DNA from 2 places in the Micromonospora sp. NPDC005413 genome. Region 2 is predicted to be linked to the other one. Evidence: riboswitches for the same ligand, from Rfam matches in the RefSeq annotation. Region 2 holds a riboswitch; the other holds the start of a gene.
The links. Region 2 has a riboswitch for cyclic di-AMP ahead of ABZS37_RS06730 (C39 family peptidase). Riboswitches for the same ligand answer to the same signal wherever they lie in the genome.
Positions count from the first base shown of each region.

Region 1: it holds a riboswitch for cyclic di-AMP, as region 2 does, so the genes downstream of both, ABZS37_RS24855 (hypothetical protein) here and ABZS37_RS06730 (C39 family peptidase) in region 2, are expected to answer to the same signal.

Region 1 covers NZ_JBEXEV010000028.1:84,463-98,999, reverse strand. Annotated here, with positions in the region: gene ABZS37_RS24860 (hypothetical protein) at 1-279, opposite strand, end outside; gene ABZS37_RS24855 (hypothetical protein) at 402-1,418, opposite strand; cyclic di-AMP (ydaO/yuaA leader) riboswitch at 1,475-1,605, opposite strand; gene ABZS37_RS24850 (cation diffusion facilitator family transporter) at 1,750-2,667, opposite strand; gene ABZS37_RS24845 (AAA family ATPase) at 2,774-4,891, opposite strand; gene ABZS37_RS24840 (alpha/beta hydrolase) at 4,999-5,946, opposite strand; gene ABZS37_RS24835 (carbonic anhydrase) at 6,117-6,740, shown strand; gene ABZS37_RS24830 (hypothetical protein) at 6,812-7,141, opposite strand; gene ABZS37_RS24825 (DUF3145 domain-containing protein) at 7,450-7,941, shown strand; gene ABZS37_RS24820 (glycoside hydrolase family 3 protein) at 8,047-9,777, shown strand; gene ABZS37_RS24815 (hypothetical protein) at 9,854-10,072, shown strand; gene fabF (beta-ketoacyl-ACP synthase II) at 10,140-11,366, opposite strand; gene ABZS37_RS24805 (acyl carrier protein) at 11,369-11,608, opposite strand; gene ABZS37_RS24800 (beta-ketoacyl-ACP synthase III) at 11,695-12,639, opposite strand; partial or broken gene ABZS37_RS24795 (ACP S-malonyltransferase) at 12,654-13,562, opposite strand; gene ABZS37_RS24790 (helix-turn-helix domain-containing protein) at 13,641-14,537, opposite strand, start outside.
Region 2 covers NZ_JBEXEV010000003.1:196,369-210,905, reverse strand. Annotated here, with positions in the region: gene ABZS37_RS06770 (SDR family NAD(P)-dependent oxidoreductase) at 1-731, shown strand, start outside; gene ABZS37_RS06765 (hypothetical protein) at 715-1,212, shown strand; gene pseI (pseudaminic acid synthase) at 1,256-2,308, opposite strand; gene ABZS37_RS06755 (glycosyltransferase) at 2,305-3,471, opposite strand; gene ABZS37_RS06750 (trypsin-like serine protease) at 3,721-4,503, shown strand; gene ABZS37_RS06745 (acyltransferase) at 4,719-5,909, shown strand; gene ABZS37_RS06740 (hypothetical protein) at 6,003-6,386, shown strand; gene ABZS37_RS06735 (hypothetical protein) at 6,509-7,279, shown strand; cyclic di-AMP (ydaO/yuaA leader) riboswitch at 7,564-7,705, shown strand; gene ABZS37_RS06730 (C39 family peptidase) at 7,939-8,793, shown strand; gene ABZS37_RS06725 (hypothetical protein) at 8,867-9,883, opposite strand; gene ABZS37_RS06720 (alpha/beta hydrolase) at 10,058-10,804, shown strand; gene ABZS37_RS06715 (CDP-glycerol glycerophosphotransferase family protein) at 11,008-12,696, opposite strand; gene ABZS37_RS06710 (bifunctional cytidylyltransferase/SDR family oxidoreductase) at 12,727-14,244, opposite strand; gene ABZS37_RS06705 (ABC transporter ATP-binding protein) at 14,390-14,537, opposite strand, start outside.

The sequences.
Region 1 (14,537 bases), on a different contig from region 2:
GGTGAGCACCAGCTTGACCAGCACCCAGCGGTAGCGCAGCAGGCCCCACGGAGTGAGCAGCGCGCTGGTGACGCCGATCAGCCAGACCAGCACGCTCAGCGGCGCGAACAGCACGGTGCCGACCAGTGCCGCGACCGGATACATCACGGCCGGGTCGGCGCCACGCTGCACGGCGATGCCGAGGGTGAGCAGCACCAGGTCGGCGCCGAGCCAGCCGAGCGAGGTGACCAGGTGCAGGGTGAGCAGCCCCTTGCGGGCGGTGGGCGGGATCCGTCGCATACCGCGATGCTGCCCGCCGACGCCGGCCGGGTCGTCCGACGGCCGGCGACATCAGGGGTACGCCCTGTGACGTAGCCGTGGTCGGTGCCCCCCATGTGTGAGAGGCACCGACCACGGATGGGTCAGTAGACCGACAGGTGCACGTGGTTGGTGTGGTCGCTGGACGGGTCGCCACCCGCCCCGCTGTACGACTTCCACCCGCTGCTGGGCAGCCAGATCTGCCTGTACCAGATCACGTACAGCACGGCGAGCCGATCGGCGTTGCGGATGAAGTACGCGGCCAGGTTGTTGCCGTAGGTCTTGTCGCCGCCGGTGGCGTCGCCGCCGAAGCCACCCTTCTGCGCGGCGAAGTCGCAGGCCCGGCCCTTCGGGTGTTCACCGGAGCCGCTGGGGCGGTGGCAGGAGACGTACCGGGTGAAGCCAGCGGCCTTGGCCTGGTTGAGCGCGTGCAGGGTGCGCGGGGTGATGCAGCCGCTGGCCGGCGTGGGGTCGTTGACGCTGCACGACTCCGACGGCCAGGAGCCGTCGGAGTTGCGCGGCGCGGCCGTCGCGTTGGCGGCGGAGGTGCCCCGGTTGGAGCCGGTGTCGGCGGTGGTCCGCGGCTTGGGCGTGGTGGCCACGGTCAGGGCCCGTTCGGCCTGCTCCTTGCGCTTGGCCATCACCGCGACCTGCTTGCGCTGTTCAATGATCTCGCCGTCCAGGGCGACCCGGGTGCGGTTGGCCTGGTCCTTGGTGGCAAGCAGGTCGCGCAGCACCCGGTCCTCGTTGGCGGCCACCGCCTCCAGCGCGGCGGCCCGATCCATGAAGCCCTCCGGGGTGTTGCTGTTGAGCAACGCCGACATCGCGCCGAGCCGGCCGGTGCGGTACGCCACGCCGGCGATCTCGCCAACCTTGCCGCTGCGCTGGTCGAGCTCGGCCTCGGTGGTCTTCAGTTGGGTGGCGAGCTGCTGCTGCCGCTGCACGGAGGTGTCCAGGGCGCGCTTCGCGTCCAGATAGCCCTTGCTGGCCGCGTCGAGCTGGGCCCGCAGGGCCGGGGTGCCGCCCTCTTCGTCGGAGTCGGGTGCGGCGGCGGCCCGCAGGCCGCTCGGGGGTGCGGCCGAGGCGGCGCCGGCCGGGAGCGCGACGCCGAGGGCGAACATCGCGACGATCAGGGCCGCCAGTCGGGCGGAGGGTGGTCGTGCTGGTGCCACTGCGCATGTCCTTCCGTCAGCCGCCGACCGGGTTAGCTGACGGGTTCGGGACGGAAGATCCCTACCGCTGACGCGGATGCACCCCAGGAACGTGGTTCCCCGGTTCGCCACTCGGGCGATTAGGCGGCGACCACCACCGGCGCCGGGAGGGCGCCGCCTGGTGGAGGCCGGGACCGAGCCTACCGGTGCCGCTGGGGCAGGTGCAGCCGATGTGACGGACGGTGCGTACGTCGTCACGATGAATACCGACGAAGCCGAACAAAGCTCTTGAAAGCTACCGTCACCACTCGACCGGGCCGCAGGCCCCGGAGGCGGCGCTGGGCTCGATCTGCAACGTCGCGTGCTCGATCCGAAAGTCGTCGTGCAGGGCCGTACGCGCCGCGGTGAGCACCGCGCCGACCTCCGCGCCGGGCGCCATGGTCAGGTGCGCGGAGGCCACGTCCATGCCTGAGGTGAGCGTCCAGACGTGCAGGTCGTGCACCTCGACGACACCGGGCACCGCGGCCAACCGGTCGTGCACGGCGGTCACCTGGAGGTGTTCCGGGGCGGCCTGCACCAGGATGCGGACGGCGGCGCGTGCCAGCCGCCAGGTACGCGGCAGGATGAACACGCCGATGGCGACCGCGACCAGTGGGTCGGCCCACCACCAGTCGGTGGCGGTGATGAGCAGTGCCGCGCCGATCACGCCGAGCGAGCCGAGCAGGTCGCCGAGCACCTCCAGGTAGGCGCCCTGGAGGTTGATGCTCTCCCGGGCTCCGACGCGGAGCAGGGCGAAGGCGACGATGTTCGCGAGCAGGCCGAGCACGGCCACCGCGAGCATCGGGCCGGCGATGACCTCGTGCGGGTCGCCGAAGCGGCGGATCGCCTCGATCACCACGTAGACCGCGACGCCGGAGAGCAGGACGGCGTTGGCGAGCGCGGCGAGCACCTCGAGTCGGTAGAGCCCGAAGGTGCGTTGCGGGTCGCCGGTGGCGCGCCGGGTTGCGGTGATCGCGGCGAGCGCCATCCCGATGCCGAGCACGTCGGTGAACATGTGCCCGGCGTCGGAGAGCAGGGCGAGTGAGCCGGTGTGCAGGGCGGCCACCGCCTCCACCACCATCAGGGTGGCGAGCAGGCCGAACGCTGCCCAGAGTCGGCCTCTGTGCCGGTGTGCGGCATTGGCGACCGATCCATGGTGGTGGTCATGACCTGCGCCCACGAGATACACCCTCCGCTGCCAGTCAGGACCCGGTCAAATGTATGCTCACATCGCTATGTGTGCAAGTGTACGGCAGGCGGCTCTCGCCGGCAGCCACCAGCACGGATCAGCCGGTCGGGTCGATGGTGGTGAGCCGCTGAGTGGCCCGGGAGAGCGCGACGTACAGGGTGCGCACCCCGGCACCCGGATCGGCCCGGATCTCGCTCGGTGCGACCAGCACCACCGCGTCGTACTCCATGCCCTTGGCCTCAAGGCTGGTCACCACCTGCAACCTTGGTGCGTCGAGCGCGCCGAGCCAACCGACGACCTCGTCGCGGCGGGGGACCGGCGTGATCACCCCGACGGTGCCCTCCACCTCGGCCAGCAGGCCGGTGGCCGCCTCCACGATCGCCGTCTCCAGCCCCGCCGCGGGCACCACCAGCTCGACCGGATCGACCCCGGTGGAGCGGACGGCGGTCGGCAGCGGCAGGTCAGGGTAGAGCCGGCGGATCTCCGCCGCCGCCACCGCGAAGATCTCCGCCGAGTTGCGGTAGTTGGTGGTGAGCGTGAAATCGTGCCGCTTGCGCCGACCCAGCGCCTGGTCCCGGGCGCGGTCCAGCTCGTCGGGGTGGCCGGTCCACGCGGTCTGCGCGGGGTCACCCACCACCGTCCAGGAGGCCAGGCGGCCACGTCGACCGATCATCCGCCACTGCATCGGTGAGACGTCCTGGGCCTCGTCCACCACCACGTGCGCGTAGTCCCGGTAGTCCGCCGGGCGCTCCCGAGCCGCCGCACGCGCGGCCCGCTGCCGGTCGCCGAGGGTGCTCAGCTCGCGTACGCCGCCAGCGAGCTGGAACGGGTCGCGCCGGGCCCGGGCCGGCTGCGCCGGCTTGCCGAGCAGCGCGTCCAACTCGTCCAGCAGTGCCACGTCGGCGATGGTCAGCCCGGTCGATTCGAGACTCCGGTACGCGGCGTTGAGCAGCCGGATCTCCGCGGAGGAGAGGATTCCCGAGGCGTACCGGCGCAGCCGGTCCGGCTGCGCCAACCAGCCGAGCACGTGCCGAGGGTGCAGCCGAGGCCACCACGCCTTGAGGAACTCCCGAAACTCCGGCCGCTCGGCGATCTCGGCCTCGAAGGCCCGCTGCTCCGGCAGTCGAGTGATGCCCACCTCCCGGGCCTGGGCCCAGAGCGCGGCGAACACCCCGTCGAAGCCGGCCCGGCGCACCTCGTTGCGTCGGGCGCCCCGTTGCAGCGCGCGGTCCCGGACCCGGTCCAGCGCGGCCCGGTCCAGCCGCAGCAGCGTGCCCCGGTAGAGCAGCCGCAGCTCACCCGGGCCGCCGGGCACCGCGTCACGGGCCGCCCGTTCCAGCACCTGCCGCATCCGCAGCGACCCCTTCACCGCGGCCACCTCGGGCGGATCGGTGCGGGTGGCGGTCATTCCCGGAAAGAGGGTGCCCAGCGAGTGCAGGGTCGCCGTGTCCTCACCGAGCGACGGCAGAACCGAGGCAATGTACTCGACGAAGACCGATGACGGGCCGACCACCAGGATGCCGCCGCCCGCGTACCGGCTGCGGTCGGAGTAGAGCAGGAACGCGGCCCGGTGCAGAGCTACCGCGGTCTTGCCGGTGCCCGGGCCGCCCGCGACGATCGTCACTCCGGAGCCGGGCGAGCGGATCGCCTCGTCCTGCTCCCGCTGGATGGTCGCCACGATGTCCCGCATGCCCCGGCCGGTGGCCTTGGACAGGGTGGCCAGCAACGCGCCGTCGCCGACGACCGTCATCCCCTCCGGGGCGGCGGTCGGGTCCAGCAACTCGTCCTCGATCCGGGTGACCCGCTCGCCACGGGTCTGGATCGTGCGGCGGCGCACCAGATCCAGCGATTGCGCCGGGGTGGCCTGGTAGAAGGCGGCGGCGGCCGGAGCCCGCCAGTCGACGACCAGCGTGGTGGCGTCCTCGTCCCGGATCCCGAGTCGCCCGACGTGCAGCACCTGACGGTCGCGCAGGTCCATCCGACCGAAGACCAGCCCCTCGTGCTCGGCGTCCAGGGTGTGCCGCCGCTGCGCCGCGTGGAAGACCATCGCGTCGCGTTCGACCAGCGCACCGAACGTGCCCACCCGGGCCATCCGGTAGCCGTCGCGCTCGGCGCGGACCGCCGAGCGCCGCAGTTCGGCCAGTCGGGCGTACACCCGGTCGAGGTGGCGTTGCTCGGCGGCGATCTCCTGCTCCAGGCCGGTCTGGTCGGTCAACGCATGCTCCTTCGAAGATCGCCGGCAAGCGGCGGGAACCGCGCGGGCCAACGCAGAAGGGTACGGCCTCCGGCCCGGCCCGGCGCGCCCGAGGTGCGGGAACGGGGTCAGACACCCGTCGTGGCGGGGGTCGCGCCGTGTGTGCGGGGCGGCTGTTCGGCGAGCACCCGACGCAGGACGCCGGTCAGGGCGGCGTTCACCTCGTCCGGGCGCTCCATCATGAGCATGTGCCCGGCACCCGGGCAGACGGTCAGCTCGGTGGCCGGCAGGGCCGCGGCGATCGACTCGGCGCACGGCGGTGGGGTCAGCCGGTCCCGGTCGCCGACCAGGGCGGCGGCCGGCAGGTGGGCCAACGCGGCGAGGGTGTCCAGCCGGTGCTGTGTGCCGATGGAGGCGCGGAACCCGCCGATCGAGCGCAGCGAGGCACGAGCCACCGCCGAGGTCACCAGGCGGATGTCGGCCGGCTCGCAGCGGTCGCCGAAGAGTATCCACCGGATGCTCGGTTGCAGCGCGTTCAGCAGTGCCCGGGGCGCTCGCCACGAGCCGCACCGGGCCAGCACGCCGGCACCGGTCGTCTCGGCCAGCCGGATCAGTCGGGTGATCCGCGGCGAGAGCCCGTAGGCGGTGTGCGTGTGCCCCTCGGCGGTGGTCGAGACGAAGACCAGTCCGGCCGTACGGGCGGCGAAGTGCGCGGGGTGGCGGTGGGCGTACTCCATGATCGTCATGCCGCCCAGCGAGTGCCCGACCAGGAGCACCGGCCCGGCCGGCGCCACCGCGTCGATCACCGCGACCAGGTCGTCGCCGAGCTGGGCCAGCGTGGCCGTGGGCAGCGCCATGCAGCTGGACCGGCCGTGCCCCCGCGCGTCGTAGGTGACCACCCGCACCGCCCCGTCGAGCGACGAGGCGGTGAGCGCGTCGACCTGCCGGTGCCAGGCGCGTCCATCCAGTGTCCAGCCGTGCAGCAGGATGGCGGTGACCTGGGCGTCCGTCGGCCCCGTCGCCTCGACGTTGAGCCGTACGCCGTCCGGCAGACCGACCTCGAACCGCTCCGGCATCGCCACCTCCCCAGGGCCGCCCGGCACCACCAGCACCTCCGATACCCGGCGGTAACACCGGCTACCCGCCAGGACACCGCGCCAATCGCGCCGTGGCCAACATTCCCGACCCCGCCCGTGGTCTCCGACGGCGGGCCAAGCTGAACGGCATGGTGTCGTCGGGATCGCCCATGGGCGGGACGTCGGGGCAGGGGCGGCAGGCCGGCGGCACGCCGCGCGCCGCGCTGGCCGATCTGCTCGCCGGCAACCGGCGGTTCGTCAGCGGCCAGCCGGTGCATGGACACGACGTGACGGCCGCCGCTGCCGCCTCCGGCGACCAGCAGCCATACGCCGTGGTGCTCGGCTGCATCGACTCGCGGGTGCCGCTGGAGGCGATCTTCGACCAGACCTTCGGCGCGATCTGCGTGATCCGTACCGGTGGGCACGTGCTCGATCGCGCGGTGTGCGGCTCGATCGAGTACGTGGTCGGTCAGCTCGGCGTACCGCTGGTCATGGTCCTCGGCCACGAGCGGTGCGGCGCTGTGGGTGCCGCGGTGGACGCGCTGCGCACCGGGCAGCGGCCCGGGGGCTCGCTCGCGTACCTGGTGGACGAGATCGCCCCGGCGGTGACCGAGGCGGGGATCGACGATCCGGCGGTGCATCCGCTGGCGATCCGCCGGCACGTCCGGCGCACGGTGCACACCCTGCGCGAGGACGACCTGCTGGCCGGACCGGTCGCCGCCGGTCGGGTCGCCGTGGTCGGCGGCCTCTACGACCTGGCCACTGGCGAGGTCGCTCTGCTCGACCCGGGCTGAACCGTCCCGGAACGCGAAACCGCCCGCCGGATCTCCCGGCGGGCGGTTCAGGTGATGCGGTGGGGGAGGGCTCAGCCCTCGAAGACGCCGGCCGCGACCAGGCGCTTCTCGGTGGCCTCCCAGCCGTCACCCGGGTGGGTGGCAGCCAGGTTGTTGATCTCCGCCCGGATCTTGGTGGCGTGGCCGGCGGCGGCCAGCACGCGGATCTCCTCGACGAAGGCGTCGGAGTCCGTGCGCAGGTGCGCGGTCTTGCCGTTGGTCAGGTTCCGCACGTAGGCGTGCTTGCCGCCGTTGAGCGGGATGAGGTACTTGAACTCGCCCAGCACGCTGAGGGCGCCACCCTGGCCAGCCTGGCCGGCCCGGACGGACGCGCGCGCGGTCTTTGAGGTGTTGCTCGCCACGGAGGTACTCCTTGCAAGACGTACGGGAGGACTGGACGTCCGGGGGCTGTGTGCGGGCCCCACTGAACTCGGCCCGCGAAGGTCTAACGCGGCAGAAGCCGCCGGTGGAACTGTACAGGACCACGACATCATGCTGGTCGTCGCGGTGTCCTGAGAGGTAACGGCGACCACCCGTCCGGCTATTCCACCCGGCGTTTTTTCCGATTCCCTGGCGCACCACCCGCCACAGGAGTAATCATGTGTTGCAGTAACCACCTGGGTGGACGAGGTCGTAGGGGAAGACGCACCTCGCTCTCCGGGAGGTCACCGTGCCAACGCGTGGCGTCGTATACGTCCACTCGACCCCACTCGCCGTGTGCTCGCACGTCGAGTGGGCGATCGCGCGCGTCCTAGCCGCGCCGGTCAACCTGCAGTGGACGGCACAACCCGTCGACCCCGGCGCACGCCGGGCCGAGTGCGGGTGGACCGGTCGTCCGGGAACGGGCGCCGATCTGGCTGCTGCCCTACGGCAGTGGCCCATGATCCGTTTCGAGGTCACCGAGGAGCCGAGTCCCGGCGCCGACGGTGAGCGCTTCATGTACGTGCCGGCCCGTGGTCTGTTCCGGGCCACCGTCGGCGTGGCCGGCGACATCCAACTCGGCGAGGACCGGCTGCGGGCCCTGATGGTCGCTTCCCGGGCCCCGGAGGCGTTGGCGCACGCCCTGGACAAGGCGCTCGGCACCGCGTGGGACGCGGACCTGGAGCCCTACCGGTACGCCGGCGACGGCGCCCCGGTGACCTTGCTCACGCGGGTCGGCTGACCCGGCGGCGTGCGAGTCGGCCACCAGCCAGCACGCTGTAGCTGGGGGCGTGCGGGCGGTAAGGTCAAGTTGCCCTGATAAGGGGGAACTGGTGGGATAGGTGGCGTGTCGAATCGCCCGTGGCGCGCCAGTGTCGCTGCCGCCGCCCTGACCGCTCTGCTCCTCTCCGGCTGCTCGGGTGCCCCGGACCGCCCCGCCCCGACGCCCGACCCGGCCATCACCTCCGCCGGCCCCAGCACCAGCACCCCCGCCGCGCCGCCGGCCGGTGACCCCGCCGCCCGTGCCGCCGCGCTGGTCGCCACGCTGTCCGACGAAGATCTGGTCGGCCAGGTGCTGATGCCATACGCCTACGGCGACTCGGCGACGAAGGTCTCCGCCGGCTCGGCGGCCGGTAACCAGGCGCTGGCCGGGGTCGACACACCCGCCGACATGATCACAAAGTACCGGCTGGGTGGCCTGATCCTGGTCGGATTCAGCGCCGACGATCCGACCAAGGGCAACCAGGAGACCACCAACGTCGACAATCCGAAGCAGGTGCACGAGCTCACCGCCGGGCTGCGTGTCGCCGCCGGTCGGCTCGCCGCCAGCCCCGCGCCACTCCTGATCGGCACCGACCAGGAGTACGGCGTCGTGACCCGGGTGACCGACGGGGTCACCGTGCTGCCCAGCGCCCTCGCGGCGGGAGCGGCCGGCGACCCGAAGCTCACCGAGGCCGCCTGGCGTGCCGCCGGCACCGAGCTGGCCGCCATGGGGATCAACGTCGACTTCGCCCCGGTGGCCGACGTGCTGGCCACCCGCAGCACCGTGATCGGCTCCCGGTCGTACGGCGCCGACCCGCAGAAGGCCGGGGCCCAGGTCGGCGGTGCCGTACGCGGCCTACAGGCGGTCGGGGTAGCGGCCACCCTGAAGCACTTCCCGGGGCACGGCCACAGCGCCGACGACTCGCACCAGGACCTGCCGTTGCTCACCCAGTCCGCCGAGGCGTTGCAGAGCGGCGCGTGGCCCCCGTTCACCGCCGGGATCGACGCCGGGGCGATGGCGGTGATGTCCGGCCATCTGGACGCGCGCGCGATCGACCCGGGGACCCCGGCGACCTTCTCGCACAAGCTGCTCACCGACGTGCTGCGCGGCCAACTCGGCTTCAAGGGTGTGGTGATCACCGACGGGATGAACATGCCACCCGCGAAGCGCTGGGCTCCCGGAGAGGCGGCGGTCCGAGCGCTGAACGCCGGTAACGACCTGATCCTGATGACTCCGAACGTCGGCCAGGCGTACGACGGGCTGCTCGCCGCGTTGCGCGGCGGGTCACTGCCCCGGGCCCGGCTGGTCGAGGCGGTCACCCGGGTGCTGACCATGAAGTTCCGGCTCGCGGAGCTGCCGGCGGCGCAGATGTCCACGCTCAACACCCCGGCTCACCGTGCGGCAGCCGACGCGCTGGCCGCCGCCGCCGTCACCGTGCTGCGGGGCACCTGCGGTGGCGCCGTACGCGGGCCGGTCACCGTCACCTCCTCCGCCGGTCGGGACGGCACCAGGACCGCGCTCACCGCCGCTCTGACCGCCGCCGGGGTGCCGGTCAAGCCCAGCGGCGGCACGATCGTGCACCTGGTGGGCTTCGGCGACGGCGCCAGCGACCTGCGCGCCGACGCGGCGGTCACGGTTGCCATGGACACCCCGTACGTGCTGGCTGACGCGGCGTCACCGACGCTGCTGGCCACGTACTCGTCCACCCGGGCGTCGATGACCGCACTGGCTGCCGTGCTGGCCGGCAAGGCCCGACCGGGCGGCCGGTCCCCGGTGGCCGTTACCGGCCTGCCCGCCACCACCTGCGGCACCTGACCCACTCCGACCGTTCCGGACCCGCGCGCGGAAAACCCCTCGCCACGGTTGGCACCGGCCTGGCAGCCTCGGTGCCATGGCAGCGCCACAGGGCTTTCGGTACGACCAGCGCGCGGACGGCACGGTGGTGATCACCCACCACGGGCGGGTGGCCGGCACGCTGCGCGGTGCCCGGGCAGCGGAGTTCCTCGCCGAGGTCGACGACGACCCGCAGTTGGTGATGGCCCGCTGGACCGGCAACTACCGCCACGGCAACGAGCGCACCGCGAAGCGGCACCCCCGCAACCGTGCCTGAACGAAGGAAAGGCCCCTTCTCATCGCCAGGCGATGAGAAGGGGCTTCCTGACTTCTGGAGCGGGATCTCAGGGCCGCGTGAAGACCAGCGCCACGTTGTGGCCGCCGAAGCCGAACGCGTTGTTCAACGCGGCGGGGATCTCCATGTGGCGCGCCTTGTGGGCGGCGACCTCCAGGGTGAGGCCGGGCTCCGGGTCGTCGAGGTTGATCGTCGGAGGGACGACACCGTCACGGATGGCCAGGATGGTGGCGATCGACTCCAGCGCGCCGGCGGCACCGAGCAGGTGACCGGTCATCGACTTCGTCGCGGCGAGCACCGGGTGGTCGCCGAGCGCCTTGTGCAGCGCGCTGATCTCCAGCATGTCCCCGACCGGGGTCGAGGTGGCGTGCGCGTTGACGTGCACGATGTCGCGCTTGGCCACGTCCGCGTCCGCGATCGCCTTCGCGATGGCACGGATGGCGCCCTCGCCCTCGGCGTGCGGCTGCACGATGTCGTACGCGTCGGAGGTGATGCCGGCGCCGGCGAGACGGGCGTACACCCGGGCGCCCCGGGCGGCGGCGTGGTCGGCCCGCTCCAGCACGATGACGCCGGCGCCCTCGCCGAGAACAAAGCCGTCCCGGCCCTTGTCCCATGGGCGGGAAGCCCGCTCCGGGTCGTCGTTGCGGGTCGACATGGCCCGCATCGAGCTGAACCCGGCGATCGGCAGCGGGTGGATGACCGCCTCGGTGCCGCCGGCCACCACCACGTCGGCGCGGCCGGAACGGATGATGTCCAGGCCCAGTGCGATCGCCTCGGCGCCGGTGGCGCAGGCGCTGGCCACCGCGTGCACGCCGGCCTTGGCGCCCAGCTCCAGCCCGACCCAGGCGGCCGGACCGTTCGGCATCAGCATCGGGATGGTGTGCGGGGAGACCCGCCGCGGCCCGGACGCCTCCAGGATGTCGTCCTGGGCGAGCAGGGTGGTGGCACCGCCGATGCCGGAGCCGACGCTGACGGCCAGCCGCTCCCCGTCGAGGTCGGAGCCGGCGAGGCCGGCGTCCGCCCAGGCCTGCTGCGCCGCGATGATCGCGATCGCCTCGGAACGGTCCAGTCGGCGCAGTCGGATCCGGTCCAGCACCTCGGATGGCTCCACGGCCAACTGGGCGGCGATCCGGACCGGCAGTTGCTCGGCCCACTCCTGGGTGAGGGCACTCACCCCGGAGCGGCCGGCGAGCATGGCGTCCCAGGTCGACGCGACGTCCCCGCCAAGCGGGGTCGTCGCGCCGAGCCCGGTGACGACGACGTCAGGACGACTCATGATCAGGACTGCGCCGAGATGTAGCTGACAGCATCACCGACGGTCTTGAGGTTCTGCACCTCGTTGTCCGGGATCTTGACGCCGAACTTCTCCTCGGCAGCCACCACGACCTCCACCATGGAGAGCGAGTCGACATCGAGGTCGTCGGTGAAGGACTTCCCCTCGGCCACGTCGTCCGGGTTCACCCCGGCAACCTCTTCGAGGATCTCGGCGAGGCCGGTGGTGATCTCGTCACGGGTCATTGCGGTTGGTTCCTTTCATCGGGGGTTGTCCGGCGGACGGCGTCGCCGACCGCCACTCCTCGACGCGTACGCGCCCGAGGGGGTCATCAGGGGCAGCGGACGACCTGACCGGCGTAGGTCAGGCCACCGCCGAAGCCGAACAGCAGCACCGGTGCGCCCGAGGGCACCTCCCGGCGCTCGACCAGCTTGGACAGGGCCAGCGGCACGCTCGCTGCGGAGGTGTTGCCGGACTCGACGATGTCCTTCGCGATGATCGCGTTGGGGATGTTGAGCCGCTTGACGATGCCGTCGATGATCCGGGCGTTGGCCTGGTGCGGCACGAACGCGGCCAGCTCCGACGGGTCGACCCCGGCCCGCTCACAGGCCTGCAGTGCGAGCGGCGCCAGCGCGGTGGTGGCCCAGCGGAACACCGACTGCCCCTCCTGCTGGATGTACGGGCGCCAGCCCTCGATGCGGACCGCGTCGCTCTTTTCCGGTGCCGAACCCCAGACCACCGGGCCGATCCCGGCCGGCTCGTCGTCGGCGGTGGCGGTGACCACCGCGGCGCCGGCGCCGTCCGCGAAGATGATGCAGGTGGAGCGGTCGGTCCAGTCGGTGAAGTCGGAGAGCTTCTCCGCCCCGATGACGATCGCGTTGCGCGACGAGCCGGCCCGGATGGCGTGGTCGACGATGCTCAGCGCGTAGGCGAAGCCCGAGCAGGCGGTGTTGACGTCGAACGCGCCCGGCGCGGCGATGCCCAGCTTGGCGGCGACCCGGCAGGCCACGTTCGGGCTGCGGTCGATGGAGGAGCAGGTGGCGACCACGACCAGGTCGATGTCGGCGGCGGTCAGGCCGGAGTTGGCCAGCGCCTTGCCGGCGGCGGCGGCGGCCATGTCGGCCACCGTCTCGCTGTCGGCGATCCGCCGGGTGACGATGCCGACGCGGTCGCGGATCCACTCGTCGTTGGTGTCGACGAGCTGGGCGATCTCGTCGTTGGTCACCACCCGGGACGGCTGGTAGTGCCCCATCGAGACGATGCGACTGCCAGTCATGAGAGACCTCCGATGCGGGCGATCAGGTCCCGTGCGGCCGGCAGGTCGTCCGGGGTGTTCAGGGTGACGATCTCCGGGGCGCCGTCGCCCTTGAGGTCCCGTTTGACCAGCCCGGCGAGGGTGCCGGCCGGTGGTAGCTCGATCACGCCGGTGACCCCGAGGCCGGCCAGCGTACGCATGCACAGGTCCCAGCGCACCGGCGCGGTGACCTGCCGGACGAGGCGCTGCACCATGTCCGGACCGTTGTCGACCGCGGTGCCGTCGAGGTTCGACAGCAGGATCCGGGCCGGGTCGGCGGAGGTGATGCCGGCGGCGACGGCGGCGAGCGCGGTCTCGGCCGGGGCCATGTACGGGGTGTGGAACGCGCCGGCCACCTGGAGTCGGATGATCCGGGCCCTGGCGGGTGGCTCGGCGGCGAGCTTGTCGAGCCCCTCCAGCGCGCCGGCGGCGACGATCTGCCCGGCGCCGTTGCGGTTGGCCGGGTACAACCCGTGCGCCTCGATCGCGGCGAGCACGTCGTCGGGGTCGCCGCCGAGCACGGCGGCCATTCCGGTCGGCTCCAGCGCGCACGCGGCGGCCATCTCCCGGCCTCGTACGCCGGCGAGGGTGATCGCGGCTTCGGCCGACAGCACACCGGCCACGGCGGCGGCACCCAACTCGCCGACGCTGTGGCCTGCGGTGAGCGCGACGCCGTCCAGCGGCAGGTGCTCGACCGCGAGCAGCGCCGCGGCGACCAGCAACGGCTGGGTGCGGGCGGTGTCCTTGATCTCGTCGGCGTCGGCGGCGGTGCCCAGATGCATCAGGTCGACCCCGGCCAGCGCCGACCACTCGCGCAGGCGCGCCTCAGTGCCGGTCAGGTCGAGCCAGGGAGTCAGGAAGCCGGGTTTCTGAGAACCCTGGCCGGGACTAAGTACGGCGAGCACGCCTATGACTCTCCCGGATACGCGTGGGTAAAGCGGTGCCGCCTCCGACCAAACCACACTAGAACCTTTGGAGGTTTCCTACAAAGATCGGCGGGGATCGTCCTCGGTTTGGGTGGTTTTCCGGGTGGCCGGGGTCATTGTCTGAGTCGGGACAGGTGAGGTCAGCGGGGCAACCGGATCCAACCGGCCCACGGTCAGCGCGACCTGAAGGGCGAACGCGTCCCGGGGAACCAGCGGCGAGAAGCCGGTGACCTCGGCGATCCGCCGCAGCCGGTAACGCACGGTGTTCGGGTGTACGAACAGCGCACGGGCGGCGCTCTCCAGCGTGCCGCCGGCGGCCAGGAACGCGTCCAGGGTCGCCAGCAGTTCGCCACCGGCGCGTACCAGGGTCGCGTACACGTCGTGCCGCAGCCGCCGACGGGCCTCCGCGTCGCCAGCGAGGGCCCGCTCCGGCAACAGGTCCGCGGCCGGCACCGGGCGGGGGGCGCTGGGCCATGCCGGCGCCGCCCGGAAACCGGACAGCGCGGCCCGCGCCGACTCGGTCGCCTCATCCAGGCTGGGCACGGCCGGGCCGACCACCACCGGGCCGTCCCCGAACGCGCTCAGCAGCTTGGCGGTGGCGGTCAGCGGGTCCGCCGCGCCACCCAGCACGATCACCAACCGGTCACCGTGGACCCCGCCGATCACCTCCACGCCGATCCGGCGGGCCTGCCGGTAGACCACGTGCAGCACCGCCGAGACCTCCCCGCCGGGCGACCGACCGACCGCCACCGCCACCGGCGGCGCGTCCGCCCAGCCGAGCGCGGCGGCCCGACTGGCCAGCACGTCCGGCGAGTCACCGCGCAACAACGCGTCGACCAGCAGGGCCTGCAACCGGGCGTCCCACGCGCCGCGTGACTCGGCGGCCCGTGCGTACACCCGGGCGGCGGCGAACGCGATCTCCCGGGAGAAGCGCAGCACCGCTTCGCGCAGTTT
Region 2 (14,537 bases):
TCGTTCCGCCCAGCTCCGTGGTCCTCGTCTCCGGCGGCTCCCGGGGGTTGGGCCTGGCCATCGTCACCGACCTGCTCGACGCCGGCGTACGGGTGGCCGCGTTCGCCCGTACCGTCACCCCGGAGCTGGAGAAACTCGCCGCCGAGCACCCCGACCGGGTGCACGTCGGCTCGGTGGACATCACCGACCTGCGCGCCGCGCAGAGCTTCGTCCGCGAGGTGGAGCAGCGCCTCGGCCCGATCGACGGCATCGTCAACAACGCCGCCGTCGGGCAGGACTCCCTGCACGTGCACACCGCCACCGACGACATCGCCCGGATCATCGAGACCAACCTGACCGCCCCGCTGCAGCTGACCCGGCTGGTGGTCCGCCGGATGCTCGGCAAGGGGCTGCGCGGGCGGATCGTCAACATCACCTCGATCTGCGCGCAGCGCGGTTTTCCGGGCCTGGTCGCGTACTCGGCCACCAAGGGCGGCATGGACGCCGCCACACGCTCGCTCGCCCGGGAGCTGGGCGGCCGGATGCTGGTCAACGCGGTCGCCCCCGGCTTCTTCGCCTCGGAGATGTCCGCCGTGCTCGGCCCGACCCAGCTCGACCAGATCGTGCGCCGCACACCGACCGGTCACCTGACCGAGCCGGTGGAGGTCGTGCCGGTCGTACGGATGCTGCTGCGGGAGCACACCAACATCAACGGCCAGGTCATCGTGGTGGACGGTGCCGCCTCCATCTGACCTGGACCGGCTGGTCCGGCCACGCCCGGTGCCGGCGCTGCTCGCCGCCGCCGAGCGGTACCTACGGGTCGCCACCCCCGCCCAGGTGGCCGACGCGGTGACCCGCAGCCACCTCGACGACGGCCGCTGCGTCGGCTGGTACGGGCCGCCAGTGCCCGGTTGGCGAGTGGCGATCGATGCGGAGCGCGCCGACGCCGCGGTGCCCCCGGCGCTGGCCCGCCGCTTCGGCGTAGCGGACTTCTGGGCACGGTGGACCCGGGCCGAGTGCTGTTGCAAGCTGGCCGACGTGCCGGTGGCGGCCTGGTGGCGTCGCCACGGGCTGGGTACGCCGGCCGACGGCTCGGCGGTCTGGCGGACCCTGCGGGTGGCCGACCTGGTGGTCACCGTCGGCTTCGTACCCGCTGCCGGCGCACCCCCAGCCCTGCCCAACTCCGTCGATCATGGAGTTGTGGTGCCGCACAAAGCAGGCGCCGGGGGCTGAAACGCCCACCAGAACTCCATGATCGACGGGGCGAGGTGACGGGTCAGATCAGGTCCCAGCTCAGTGGAGTGCCGCGCGGGACTTCGGTGGTGAAGGTGCGGCCCAGCACCTGGGCGATCTCCACGGGAGGCAGGCCGCCGGCTGGCCGGATCGAGCGGACGTTCTGCGCGGTCACCGGGTCGCCGGCGCGAACGTCCTCGACCACGAAGAGCGAACGGCGGAACCGTAGCCCTTCCCGCTCTGCCGGGGTCGGGCCGATCGCGGTGCTGCCCAGTGCCGCGTACGCGCGGCCCGACTCGGCGACCAGGGCCGTCAGCTCCGCCGGGTTCAGTGAGAAGTCCGAGTCCACGCCGCCGTCGGCCCGGTCCAGCGTGACGTGCTTCTCGATGAAGCAGGCACCGAGCGCCACCGAGGCGACCGCCACCCCGATGCCGGGCGTGTGGTCGGAGAGCCCGACCGGCACGTCGAACGCACCGGCCAGCACCGGCAGCCGGCGCAGGTTGCTGTCGGCCGGCGGGGCCGGATAGGACGCGGTGCAGGCCAGCAGGATGATGCCCGCCGCGCCACCGGCACGGGCGGTTCGCACAGCGGCGTCGATCTCGGCGACCGTCGCCATTCCGGTGGAGATCACCATCGGCTTGCCGGTGCTGGCCACGAGCCGGATCAGCGGCAGGTCGACCAGCTCGGACGAAGCGATCTTGTAGGCCGGCGCGTCCAGCGACTCCAGCAGCTCCACGGCGGTCGCATCGAACGGTGACGAGAAGACGGTCAGGCCGCGTACGCGGGCCCGCTCGAAGATCGGGGCGTGCCACTCGTACGGGGTGTGCGCCCGCTCGTAGAGGCGGTACAGGTTCTCCCCGCCCCACAGCTCGTGCCCGCTGGAGATGCGGAACGCCGGGGTGTCGACGTCGATCGTGATCGTGTCCGGCCGGTACGTCTGGAGCTTGAGGGCGTGCGCCCCGCTCTCGGCCACCGCGTCGACGATGGCCAGCGCCCGGTCCAGGTCGCCGTTGTGGTTGCCGGACATCTCGGCGACCACGAACGGTCGCTCCCCGACGCCGACCGCGTGCGGCCCGATCTTGATTGTCGCCGTCATTCCGACCTCTGCTCAGGTACGCCCGCACCGGTGTGCGGTGGTGCTGTCGTCGTCCACCCGGCGGGCGGACGACCTGGAAGACCAGGGCGCCGGAAGCCGACCCGGCTCCCGGCGTGGTGTGCGGTGAAGGCGGTCACGGCAGGCGGCCACCGGCCAGCGACCCGGTGTGCCCGGCGCAGTGCCGAATAGGCCAGCCAGTCGCCCCGCCCGACGAGGCGGTGCTTGAGCCCGGTCACGCCCGGGGGCAGCGGGTAGCCACCGGCGGGCAGGTACCGACGGTAGTGCTCGGCGGCCCGGTGGAAGAAGCCCTGCCGCAGGTGTGGGTGCAACCGGCCGTCGTTGCCCACCACCACCAGGTAATGGTTGATCATCAGCTGGAACAGTTCGGCCTGCAGCCGCTCGTCCGGGTGTTTCCGGGCGACCCAGTCCATCAGCCGCTCGTACTGGGCGAACGCGTCGAAGTGCCGGCCGCTGCGGGTGGAGGTGATCGCGCCCTGCCGGCCCTGTCGGTACAGGTAGCAGACCCGGTCCAGCACGGAGATCTTCTCCGCCCCGATCAGCAGCGGGTGGCTGAACGGGATGTCCTCGTACCAGCCCGGGAAGAACCGCAGCTCCAGCTCGTTCAGGAAGTCCCGGCGGACCACCTTGTTCCAGGCGGTGTGCTGCACCCGCAGCAACTGCGGCTGGTCGGCCAGACGGGTGACGCCGGAGATTCCGCGCAGCAGGTGACTGCTCGCGTCGACCTCCCGCTGGCCGCCCTCGTGCACCCGCAGGTGGTCCAGCATCAGCACGTCGGGCTGGTGTTGGCGCAGCCGGTCCAGCACCGCGGCGATGGTGCCCGGCGGCAACCAGTCGTCGCTGTCGAAGAACCAGACGTAGCGGCCGGCGGCCACGTCGAGACCGGCGTTGCGGGCCAGTCCCAGACCCACGTTACTGCTCAGGTGTACGACGCGGACGCCGTCGCGGCCGGCCGCGTACGAGCGGAGCATGTCGCCGCAGCCGTCCGGGGAGGCGTCGTCGACGGCGATCAGCTCAACCACGGCCGACTCGCCCGCCGGGATGTCGGCCCGGATCGACTCGAGGCACTGGTACAGGTACGCCTCGACGCCGTACACGGGCACGACGATGCTCAGCAGCGGTGCGTGCGTCGGCTCATTGACCACGCCGCCACCTTCGACGATCCGGGTGACCGGCCCCGGAACCTGACGTGGCCGACGGAGGTGGAGTCCCTGAACTCCCGCGGAGCGGAAGGTTAACGCCGCCACCGGCCGCATCCCAGTGCCTGGGACGCCGGTTCGGTGACCACAAGCAGGTCCCGGGCCGGATCTTGAGATGCAGGCGGTGCGCGGGGCGGCGCGGACCGTCGCCACCGAGAGATGATCGTCGCAGTTATTCCGACCGATGGAGGTTTTATGAAGAGGTTGACGGCAGTGTTCCAGGCCACGGGGGGAGCCGGTCACACCAGAGGCGGTCGCATCGCACGCGCCGCCGTTCTGCTCGCCGCACTGTTGGTCACCGCCCCGTTGGTCGCCCCCGGGTCGGCCGCTGCGGCGCCCGCGCCGATTATCGGAGGTGAGACCCAGACCGACGCCGACGGGCTCGCAGCAGTGCTCATCGACGGCCAGTACAACTGCTCCGGCTCGATCGTCGACAACTACTGGGTGCTCACCGCGCGGCATTGCATCTACTCGGGCAGCACCCGGATCGCCGACAGCCGGATCAGCGTCCGGGTCAAGAGCATCTATTACTACAGCGGTGGTGGCGTGGTGAACGTCGCCGACTCTCGGGTGCGGACCAACCACGACATCGCGATGCTCAAGCTCAACCGGTCCGCGAACGCCCAGCCGGTCCGGCTGCCCACGGCGACCACCAAGGTCGGCGCCACCACCTACGCCTTCGGTTGGGGTCGGACCTGCTCGACCTGCTCCCCGTCCGCGATTCTTCGCCGGGCGACGCAGAACGTCACCTCCATCAATGACACCGACTACCACGGTGGCCGGGCCATTCGCACCACCGGGTTGAACGGCGACTCCTGCTTCGGTGACTCGGGCGGTCCGCTGTTCAAGCTCGTCGACGGTCTGAGGTACCAGGTGGGCGTGCTGTCGATGGTCAGCAGCGGCTGCACCGGCACCGCCTACTGGGCGACCGTGCCGGAGAGCCGCGACTGGATTTCGGACGTGATGGCGACGGTGTAGGTCGCGGTCGCCGAGCGGACCGGCCCGGGCTCCGGGTCGGTCCGCTCGCGTCCGTCACCGATGAGACACGTCCGGTTCACCCGGGAGTGACCCGGTAGTGTGCCCCGGTGCGGCCCTGCCGGGCCGTCGTGGGCGTCGCCGTCGCGCGCCGCCCGACGTCGCGCCGAGGAGGAGACGTACGTGCTGGTGACCCTGCGGAGCGTCGGGATCCCGGCATGACGAGCACCGCCGCGGTGTCAGCTGTCCGGCCCGCCCCCGCACCCGCCCGGTTGCCCTCGCTGACCGGGCTGCGCTGGATCGCCGCGTTGCTGGTCTTCGGCTTCCACGCGGGCACCATGCGGATCATCGCCGAGCCGGACTACAAGGCCGTGGTCGACGTGCTGTTCACCCTCGGCCTGTCCGGGGTGCAGTTCTTCTTCATCCTCAGCGGTTTCGTGCTGGTCTGGTCTGCCCGCGAGGGCGACTCCCGGCGCACCTTCTGGCGGCGCCGGGTTGCCAAGATCTACCCGAACCACCTGGTGCTGTGGGGTGCGACGCTGCTGGTCGCCTGGTGGTTCGCCGACCCGGTCCTACCGGCGGCCGCGCTGGAGAACCTGCTGCTGTTGCAGGCCTGGGATCCCCGGCCGGGCTGGTTCTACAGCATCAACACCGTGAGCTGGTCGCTCTCCTGCGAGTTCTTCTTCTACCTGTGTCTGCCGCTGGCGCTGCCGCTGCTGCGCCGGGCCCGACCGAAGCTGCTGTGGGTGCTGATCGTCGCGCTGCCACTGCTGATCCTCGCGCTCTGGCCGGCCCAGCAGTTGGTGCCGGAAGTGAGCCGGTGGTGGTTCACCCAGATCTTCCCGCCCGCGCGGTCGCTGGAGTTCTGGCTGGGCGCGGTGGCGGCCGAGTTGATGCGCCGTGGCCTCTGGCGCGGCCCGGGGCTGACCGTGGCCAGCGGGATCTTCCTGGCCACCTGGGTGGCTGCCGCGCAGTGGATCCGCGCCGAGCTGTGGACCACCCTGCTCGCGGTCGCGTACCTGCTGGTGATCACCGCCGCCGCGGACGCGGACGTACGGGGTAGGCGCTCGCCGTGGCGGTCCCGGCCGCTGGTCTGGCTCGGCGAGGTCTCCTTCGCCTTCTACCTGGTCCACGTGCTGGTGATGACGAGCGTGCTGCGCTGGAGCGGTGACTGGGGGACCGGCTTCGAGGGCTGGCGCGGCCCTGCCGCGGTGCTCGGCTTCCTGCTGGTGAACCTGGCCCTCGCCGGGTTGCTGCATCGCTTCGTCGAGAACCCGATGATGCGCCGACTCGCGCCGCGCCGCCCGACCCGACCGGCGCCCGTCCCCCACCAACGCACGACCGGCACCGAAGTCGCCGGCGGGGCCGACCAGACCGACGGTCGATCAACGTACGCCGACACGCGCTGACACCGTCCACCCTGGTCAAGCGGGGTCGGCGCGGCGTGAGCCGACACGCCCGTGGTCGGTGCGCCCGGGTCGGCCCGACGGTAGCGTGGGGACGTGCTTCCGATCGCGCTCACCTGTCCGCTGTGGTGGGTGGCGCGCTGGGCGACGCGGGTGCTGACCAGCCTCGCCGTCGTCGCGGCCCTGGCGCTTGGCGCGGGCCCGGCCTCGGCCGCCACGCCAACGCTGAGCGCCGGGCCGAGTTCGGTGCCGACCCTGAGTGCCGTGCCAACGGCCGCGCAGTCGGCCCAGGTGGCCCCTGAGGGAGCCGCCGAGACGTCCTCCCGGGCCTGGTCGGTCGACTCGCAACCGGCGCTGCCCGCCGGCCGGGGCACCGTCGCGGCGGCCGGCGTGCTGCCGGTGTGCGCGGCCGGGGCCGACCGGCTGCCCCTCGTCGACGCCCCGAGCAGCCGGGCGCCCCGGGCCCCACCCGGGCGCTGATCCACCGGGACGAGCGTCCCGTCGCCGCGCCCTGTCGATCCACCCGCTCCGCCCCCGTCGATCCGTGGCCCACCGTGGCCCGGTGGGGGTCCCACCGCATTGCTCTCCCCGAGGTGCCGACCATGGAGACCGTCGTCTTCTACCAGTTCGTGACCGAGGTGCCGCAGGCCGCCGCCATCTGGTCGGCCCTGTTCCTGCTGACACTGGGCGTACTCATCGTGCTGGCCGCCCGCCCCGAGCGGGACCGGCCCACGGACGACCCGCTCCCGACCGCGCCCACCGCCCGGGAGTTGGCCGCGGCCGAGGCCGTCGACCTGCGCCGGTACGCCGAGGAGGTGGCCGTCGCCGCAGCCGGCGCGACCAGGACCGCACGGCGGCGCCGCGTGGCCTGGCTGACCGCCCAGGAGCAGATGGAGCGGGCCTGGGCCGGGTACGACGAGGCGGACACCGCCGCCCGTCGGTTCGCGGGCACCGGGGCGCTACCCACCCCGCGAACCCCCCGCACCCCCGCCGAGTACGCCTCCCGGGAGCGCTACCTGCATCGCGCCGCGGCGGCGGCGCACTGGCGGGGCGACCTGACCATGGCGCAGTTCGGCGACGTGTTCGGGCACCGGCACGGCTGGGATCCCCGGCGGCACCCGGTCGAGCAGGAGGTGCTGCTCAGCCGGGCGATCCGGGACGCGAGGCTGGCCGACTACCAGGCCGCCGCCACCCGGGAGCGGGCCGCCTGGCGGGACGCGGAACTGGCCGCCGAGTCGGCCCGCACTCTCGCCGAGGAGGCGTACGCGGCGGCGGACCGGCTGCGGCCGAACCTGGTCCCCGCCCGCCGGGCGGCTACCCGGGCGCTCCGTCCCGCACTCGTGGCACGCTGGCGTCCAGCTCGCGCGGGTTGAACCCGATCCGTTATGTGAGCCCGGTCATGTCAATGGCGAATCGGGCGTCGGGCACGATCGGCTCGATTTTCCCCGTGATTGTGGCCGCATTTTCGGCGGCCTGTCCGGTTGTCGCCCGCAGGCGTCACCGTAACCGGTTGTCCCATCGAGTCACATCATCGGCAATACGCGCAGAAATTGTCGCGCCGATTGGGGTTTACGCAGGTGAACCCGGCTTGGCAGGGTGAGAGCCGGCCAGTACTGTCGTCCTGTCCGGTGCGGTAACCGTTCGCAAGAGGCGACGCCGCACCGACCCGCTCAATCGTGATCTACGAACCGGGGACCCATCAGAAAGTCCGGGGTGAATCCGCGAGCCACGGCCCGCGGTAGGGCGATCTTCCCGCCCGAATCCGTCAGCTAACCCGGTAGGCGGTGTCGGAAGGAGTTCTATCCTCGTGCAGCACCTTTCCATCCCTCGGTTGTTCCCTCGCCTCCACGGCGAAGCAGTGCCCCCGCTCATTCGTCCAGTGACGGTGAGCTGACCCCCCGGGTCACTGCCTTTCCCGCCCGGCCGCGCCGGGCGTTCCCCTGAGCGGTTCACCATCCGCGGACCACGGTCCGCGCGCTGGCGCCTGCCCGGATGCCGGTCCGGCCCCGGTGTGCCGCTCTCCCCCTGATCCGTGGAGGACCCCGTGAAGCACACCCTGAAGCGTCAGCTCCGCCGCCTCGCCACCGAGCGCCCGTACCAGATCGTTGTCGCCTCCGCCGCGGCACTCGCGATCGCCAGCACCACCGGCGCCCTGCTCACCAGCGCCGACGACGCCCCGGCCAGCCAGCACACCGTGACCACGGTCGCCGAGATGCGCAGCGACACCGCTGCCTCCCGCAGCGAGGCGCGCGACGCGTCCCCCTCGGCCAGCGCCGCACCGACCACCGCCGCCCCCGCGCCGGCCACCAGTGCCGCGTCGCCCGCCGCCAAGGCCAGCAGCAACCCGGATCTGACCCGCAAGCCGGAGCCGCCGAAGCCGCCCGCGACCAAGGTGCTCGACTACGACTACCAGGCGCAGAACACGTACTACAACTGCGGCCCGGCTGCCACCCGTAACGCTCTCAGCGCCGCCGGCATCAACCGCACCCAGGATGCGCTGGGCGCCGAGCTGGGCACCACCGAGATGGGCACCAACTCGGCCCTGGACACCACCCGGGTGCTCAACGCCGAGGTGAAGGGCTCCCCGTACCGGACCCGGATGTTCGCCGGCACGCCCAGCTCGGCCCAGATGGACCAGCTCCAGGCCGACGTGGTCAAGGCGATCACCGACGGTCGCGGTGTGGTGGCCAACGTCGTCGGCGACGCCACCGACACCAACGGTGGCTGGCACTCCTACGGCGGCGGGCACTACATCGCCGTGGTGGGTTACAAGGACAACGGCCGGACCGTGCGAATCGCCGACTCGGCCAACGCGGCCGACCCGTCGTACTGGATCACCACGATCGACCTGGCCAACTGGATCGCCAGCCGGGGCTACTCCGCCTGACCCAGGCACGCAGGCCGTCGCGGGCGCCGTCCCCCACAAGGGGCCGGCGCCCGCGGCGTCTCTGTCGGTGCGGTCAGTAAGCGATGAAGCCGTACAGCGCGAGGTGGTTCGATTTCGTCCCGCCGACCGTGTGGTCGATGCTGGACGGCTGCACGGCGCCCTTGACGAAGAGATAATCGATCTTGCTCGACCCGTTGGTGGCCTTCGACCCGTAGCCGGTCATGTCGTAGCCGCTCAGCGTGCCGGGTGCGATGCCCGTGCGGTTCGCGTCGATCCCCACGACGCGGATTGTGGAGGCGTTCAGCAGGCTGGTCGCGTCGGCGCCGAGGTGGATGCCGGTGTTGGCGATGCCCCGGTCGCCGTCGCCGGCGCAGGCGTTCTGCCGGTTTTCCTGCGGCAGGTGCATGGTCGCGGCGAACACGCTCGTGCCGGTCGCCTTGATAGTGAACCGGGCCGCGATGGCGCTGGTCCGCTTCCACTTGTGGTAGTCGGTGCTGTCCGGGTCGCTGTTCGGCGGCTTGTACAGCGTGCATCCGGCACCGTTGGCGTACGCCGTGCCGGGCTTGAGCCAGCCCGCGCTCCAGTACTTCGAGATGTCGCCGGCGGCGAGGCTGAGGGTCCTGGTGTTCCAGATGATCCCGTTGGTCTGCTTCTTCTTGAGGTCACCGAGTGACTGGGAGCTGCACTTGTGCGTGCTGCCCCACGGCTCCGGGTCACTCCAGGCCACGATCGCCCCGTAGGTGCCCGCCGGGTAGCCGAACTTGGCCGAGAGTTGGTCGGCGTACGCCTCGGCCTGGCCGGTGCCGCGCACCTGCTGGACGATCAGGATGTCGGGCGCCACCACGCCACTGGTGCCGGTGCGGCCGGCGTCGTCGACCAGGATCGAGGTCAGGTGGTCAGGCCCGGATATCCGGGTGCAGGTCCCGTCGGAGTTGTTCACCACCAGGTTCTCGATGTTGTTGTTGTAGACCCGCAGGACGCGGTCAGCCGCCGCGACAGCGTCGGCGCCCGGGGCGGGGACGCCCGGCGTGGTGCCGAGCGCGGGAGCACTGGGCGCCGTGCCGAGCGCGACGGCCGCCAGGGCCGCCACCAGTGCTGATCGTTGCCTCGTGAGCAAGGCGGGCTCCTCTCCGCGATGGATCGACAGAATGCTCTGCCCTTCCAGGCGGCGAACTCTACAGTGGATCTCCATCGGTCGGTGCCCCCGCACGTGCCGCGGACAAGGGCTCTCGTACCCGTCCGCGAACCGTGGGAGACTGCGGCCGTGGTGGATGAATCGGGTGGTCACGCTGGTCGAAGGCCGGTCCTGCTGCTGCTGCACGGCATGGGGGCGACGGGTGACGTGTGGTTGCCCTGGGCGCCGTACCTTGAGCAGCGCTGGCCCGGGCGGTGGCTGGCACCGGACCTCGCCGGTCATGGCTGGGCGGCACCGCTGTCGTCGTACTCCTTTGCGGGTTTCGCCGGCCGGATCGCCCACGGCCTCGCCGCTGACGACCGGCTCGTCGTGCTCGGGCACTCGCTGGGTGGGGTGGTCGGCCTCGCGCTGGCCGCCCGCACCGCCGGGTTGCCGGTGGATGCGGTGGTCGGTCTGGGCATCAAGGCATCGTGGTCACCCGCCGAGCTGACCCGCGCCGCCGAGTTGGCCGCGCGTCCGGTGAGCTGGTTCGCCAGCCGCACCGAGGCGGCTCGCCGCTACCTGCGGGTCTCCGGACTGGTCGGCCTGGTCCCGCCGGATGCCCCGGTCGTGGACGCCGGGCTGCGTCAGGTCGACGGCCGTTGGCGTCTCGCCATGGACCCGACCGCGTTCGCCGTCGGTGAGCCCGATCTGGCCGCGTCGCTGGCGGCAACCGACGTGCCGGTGGTGCTGGCGCGTGGTGAACACGACCCGATGGTCACTGACGAGCAACTCAAGGAGTACGGCGTACCGGTCGCCACGCTGCCCGGCCTCGGGCACAACGCGCATGTGGAGGACCCGGCGGCCGTGTTGGCGCTGCTGGACTCGTACCGCTGAGCCGTGCGGTCCAGCGGGACAACCGGGCGGCGGCTGCCGCCCTCATGGCCACCGGCGGCCCGAATGTAGTTGCCGGAGCCCCCGTGACAGCCGAATGGCATGCGCCGGCGGGCACCCCCGGGGTCGTCCGGGTTGAGCTCAGCGCAGGGCGGCGATTCGAATTGAGCTAGGCGTCCGCTCCCTTGCCCGGTCGGGCAGCCCGGTCAGGCAAGGGGGGAGAGCTGAGGCGACCGCACGGCCGCAGAGCCCGGCAACGGTGCCAGCTCCCGGCGGGCGGCGGTCAGGAACGCCTCGGCGTACGACTCGGCCGGGAAGTCGCCCAGGTAGCGGCGGCGGGTCGCCCAACGCGCCTCGGCCAGCGGGTCGGTGTCCAGCAGAGCGGTCAGCACGTCATCCACATTGGACATGTCCCGACGCAGTACGTAACCCGACCCGGCCAACGGGAAGCGCTCCACGAACCGGTCGCCCTCGTCGCCCATGTCGGTGACCGTGTACGGCTTGCCGGAGTAGAGGTAATCCGAGACCACCCCGGACACGTCGGAGACCAGCGCGTCCGAGCGGTTGACGCACTCGGTCAGGCTCAGCTCCCGGGCTGCCGCGCCCACCACGTGCTGCCGCCCGGTGCGGGCACGATCGACCACCAGCAACTCGGTCAGCCGGCCCAGTTGCCGGGCCGAGGCCGGGTTCTGCGCGGTGTACGGGTGGGCCCGCAGGATCACCGTCGCGCCGCGCTCCAGCAGCCGACGCAGCAGCCCTTCGGCCACCGGCAGCGAGCAGTAGTCGGCGTCGGCGTGGTGCCCGGTCCAGGTCGGTGTGTAGAGCACGGTTGGATGTGCCAGTCCGCGTACCGGCTCGGGGCGTACCTCGATCGACTCGACCTGCGGGCGGCCCACCACCACGAACTTGTCCGCCGGGATGTGCACCCCGGCGCGGGCGTACCGGTCGATCGCCGCCGGCCCCGCCACGAAGATCCGGTCGAAGATCCCCGACACCGGGTTGGCGCTCGGCGCCTTGTCGCTGTCGCCGTGGTGCAGCTGCACGTGGGTGAGCTGGGTGAAGCGGATGCAGTGGCTGTTCTTCGCCCCGTGGTTGACGTAGAACGCCGCCCGCAGGCTCGGCACCAGCGCCTCGTCCATGGCCCGCAGGGTGGGGCAGTAGACCACCGGTGCGTCGGTGGCCGCAGCGATCGGGGCCAGGAACTCCGGCTCGCGCAGCACGACCATGAACGGCCGGCCGATCCGTTCCAGGTACGGCAGCCACATGGTGACCTGGTATTCCGACCCGGGAGGCGCGGAGAAGTAGAGCAGGAACTCCGGCTGGTGCCGGCGCAACGCACGGGCCACCGGCCCGCCACCGGCCCTCGGCCGGAACCGCCGCCGGGCCAGGTCCAGTGCGACCACACCGGCGCCCGCGCCGACCAGCAGGCTGGCGGCCAGCGCCACACCGGCCGGCAGGGCCAGCGCGGCAGCGAGGGCCATCGCGGCGAGCAGCCCGAGCAGGGCTGTGCCGATCCGGTCGGCGACCAGCGGCGTCCAGGCCCGCACCGGCAGGTTGGCCGCCCGGATCTCCAGGTTGCCGGCGGTGCGCAGCGGACCCACCAGCAGCACCAGCCCCAGCAGGATCAGCCCGGTGGCGACCAGCGTGAGGTCGAGCCCGTCGTCCAGTCGCCGGGAGTAACCGACCAGGACCGCGGCGGCGATCAGCGTCGTCTCCGCGACGAGGTCAGCGCCGGGCCGGATCCGCTGCTCGGCGGCCGAGGCGACCAACGCGGCGACGGCCAGCGCCAGCCCCCAGCCGGTGGCTCCGGTGAGCGCCAGCACGACGAAGGCCAGCACGGCCAACCCGGTGCTCAGGCACCGGGCAACCAGCTTTCGGACCAGGTCGCCGCGCATGTAGCTCCGTTCGTGGTTGCGCCGTCGGCGTCAGTTCGCAGACGCCGCGTTGGCCGGCGACTCGACCCGACCCGGCCCGGACTGGGCCGGCACGCTCGGCGTGGGCCCGTCACCGTGCGCCCGGCGTACGTCGATCACCTGGCCGGTCAGGTCGGAGATCAGCACGTCCAGCGACGACTGGGCGACGGCCTCCGCGGCGAGCAGGGTGTGCTCCGGCTCCTCGCCGAAGGCCCGCGTCCGCATCGGGGTGGCGGTCCGCTCCGGGTTGATGCAGTTGACGCGTACGCCGACGTCGGCCCACTCGTCGGCGAGCGCCTGGGTGAGGTTGACCAGGGCGGCCTTGGTGGCCGAGTAGAGCGCGTAGCGGGCCCGCCCCCGGGTGTAGGAGCTGGAGGTGTAGAGCAGCAGCTGGCCCTTGGTCTGCTGGAGATACGGAAGGGACTGGCGGGCGATGGTCACCGGGCCGACGAAGTTGACCTGGAGCAGCCGGTCCATCGTCTCCTCGTCCATCTCGGCGAGGGCGCCCTTCTCCAGGATTCCGGCGGTGACCACCACGTGGTCGATGCGGCCGGTGGCCTCGAAGGCGGTCTTCAGAGCGGCTTCGACGTCCTCGGCGCGCTCCACGTGGGTGCCGGTGGTGGAGCGGCTGAACGGGAAGACCTGGGCGCCGAAGCGACGGGCCAGCTCGGTCAGCTCGTGGCCGATGCCGTAGCTGCCGCCGAACACCACGATGGTGCGGCCGGTCAGCTCCTCGCTGTAGCTGCGGTGGTCGGTCAGCCGGGGCGCCTGCGCTGCCGCGAGCTGGAAGAGCTTGTCCGCCAGGTGCACGTCGACCGGGTGGGTGACCTTGATGTTCTCGTCCGAACCGTCGATCACCTTGATCGGGGTGCCGGGCAGGTAGCGCAGCACCACGCCGCAGTCGTCGGTGGCGGCGAAGTGGGGGTCATCCTCGGCGATCCGGTACGCCTCACGGATGGTGGGGGAGCGGAACGCCTGCGGGGTCTGCCCGCGGCGCAGCCGGGAGCGCACCGGAATGTCGGTGATGCAGTCGTTCTCGTCCACCTGGATGATCGTGTCCGCGGACGGGATGGCCACGTCCACGGCGTCGTAGGTCCAGAGCGCGTTCACGCACTCGCGCACGATCCGGCCACTGAGCAGCGGACGCACCGCGTCGTGGAAGAGGATGTTGCAGTCGGCCGGGCCGACCGCGTCCAGCGCGATCCGGGTGGTGGCGTTGCGGGTGTCGCCACCCTCGATCACCTTGGTGACCTTGCGCAGGCCGGCCTTCTCGACGATCTGCTGGGCGTCGTCGACGTGGCCGGTCGCCATCAGCACGATGATCTCGTCGATCTCCGGCGCCGCCTCGAAGACCGCCAGGGTGTGCTCGATGATCGGCTTGCCGGCGATCTTCAGCAGCTGCTTCGGGATGCCGAGACCCAACCGGGTCCCGGTGCCTCCGGCCAGAACCACCGCCACTGTCCGCGAGGGCCGCCACGGCGCCGGGGTCTCCGTTGCGGCGTCCGGGCCAGTGGTCTGGTCCTGCGTCATTGCCGGATCCTCACTCTCAGGGATGCGTTAACGGAAGGTTCCGCCCGAGCGGCGACGGAATGAACCTTAACGCGCGGCCCGCGTCACCCCAACGTGGGCGACGCGGGCCGTGGTGCCGTGTCGATGCCGGACGTTCGCCGGCACTCTACTTGCTGTTCGCGTACGCCTCGTATGCCCGGATGACCTCGTCGGTGGGGCCGTCCATCCGGATGACGCCCGATTCCAGCCAGATCGTCCGTTCGCAGGTGTCGCGCACCGAGGAGAGCTGGTGGCTGACCAGGAACACAGTGCCG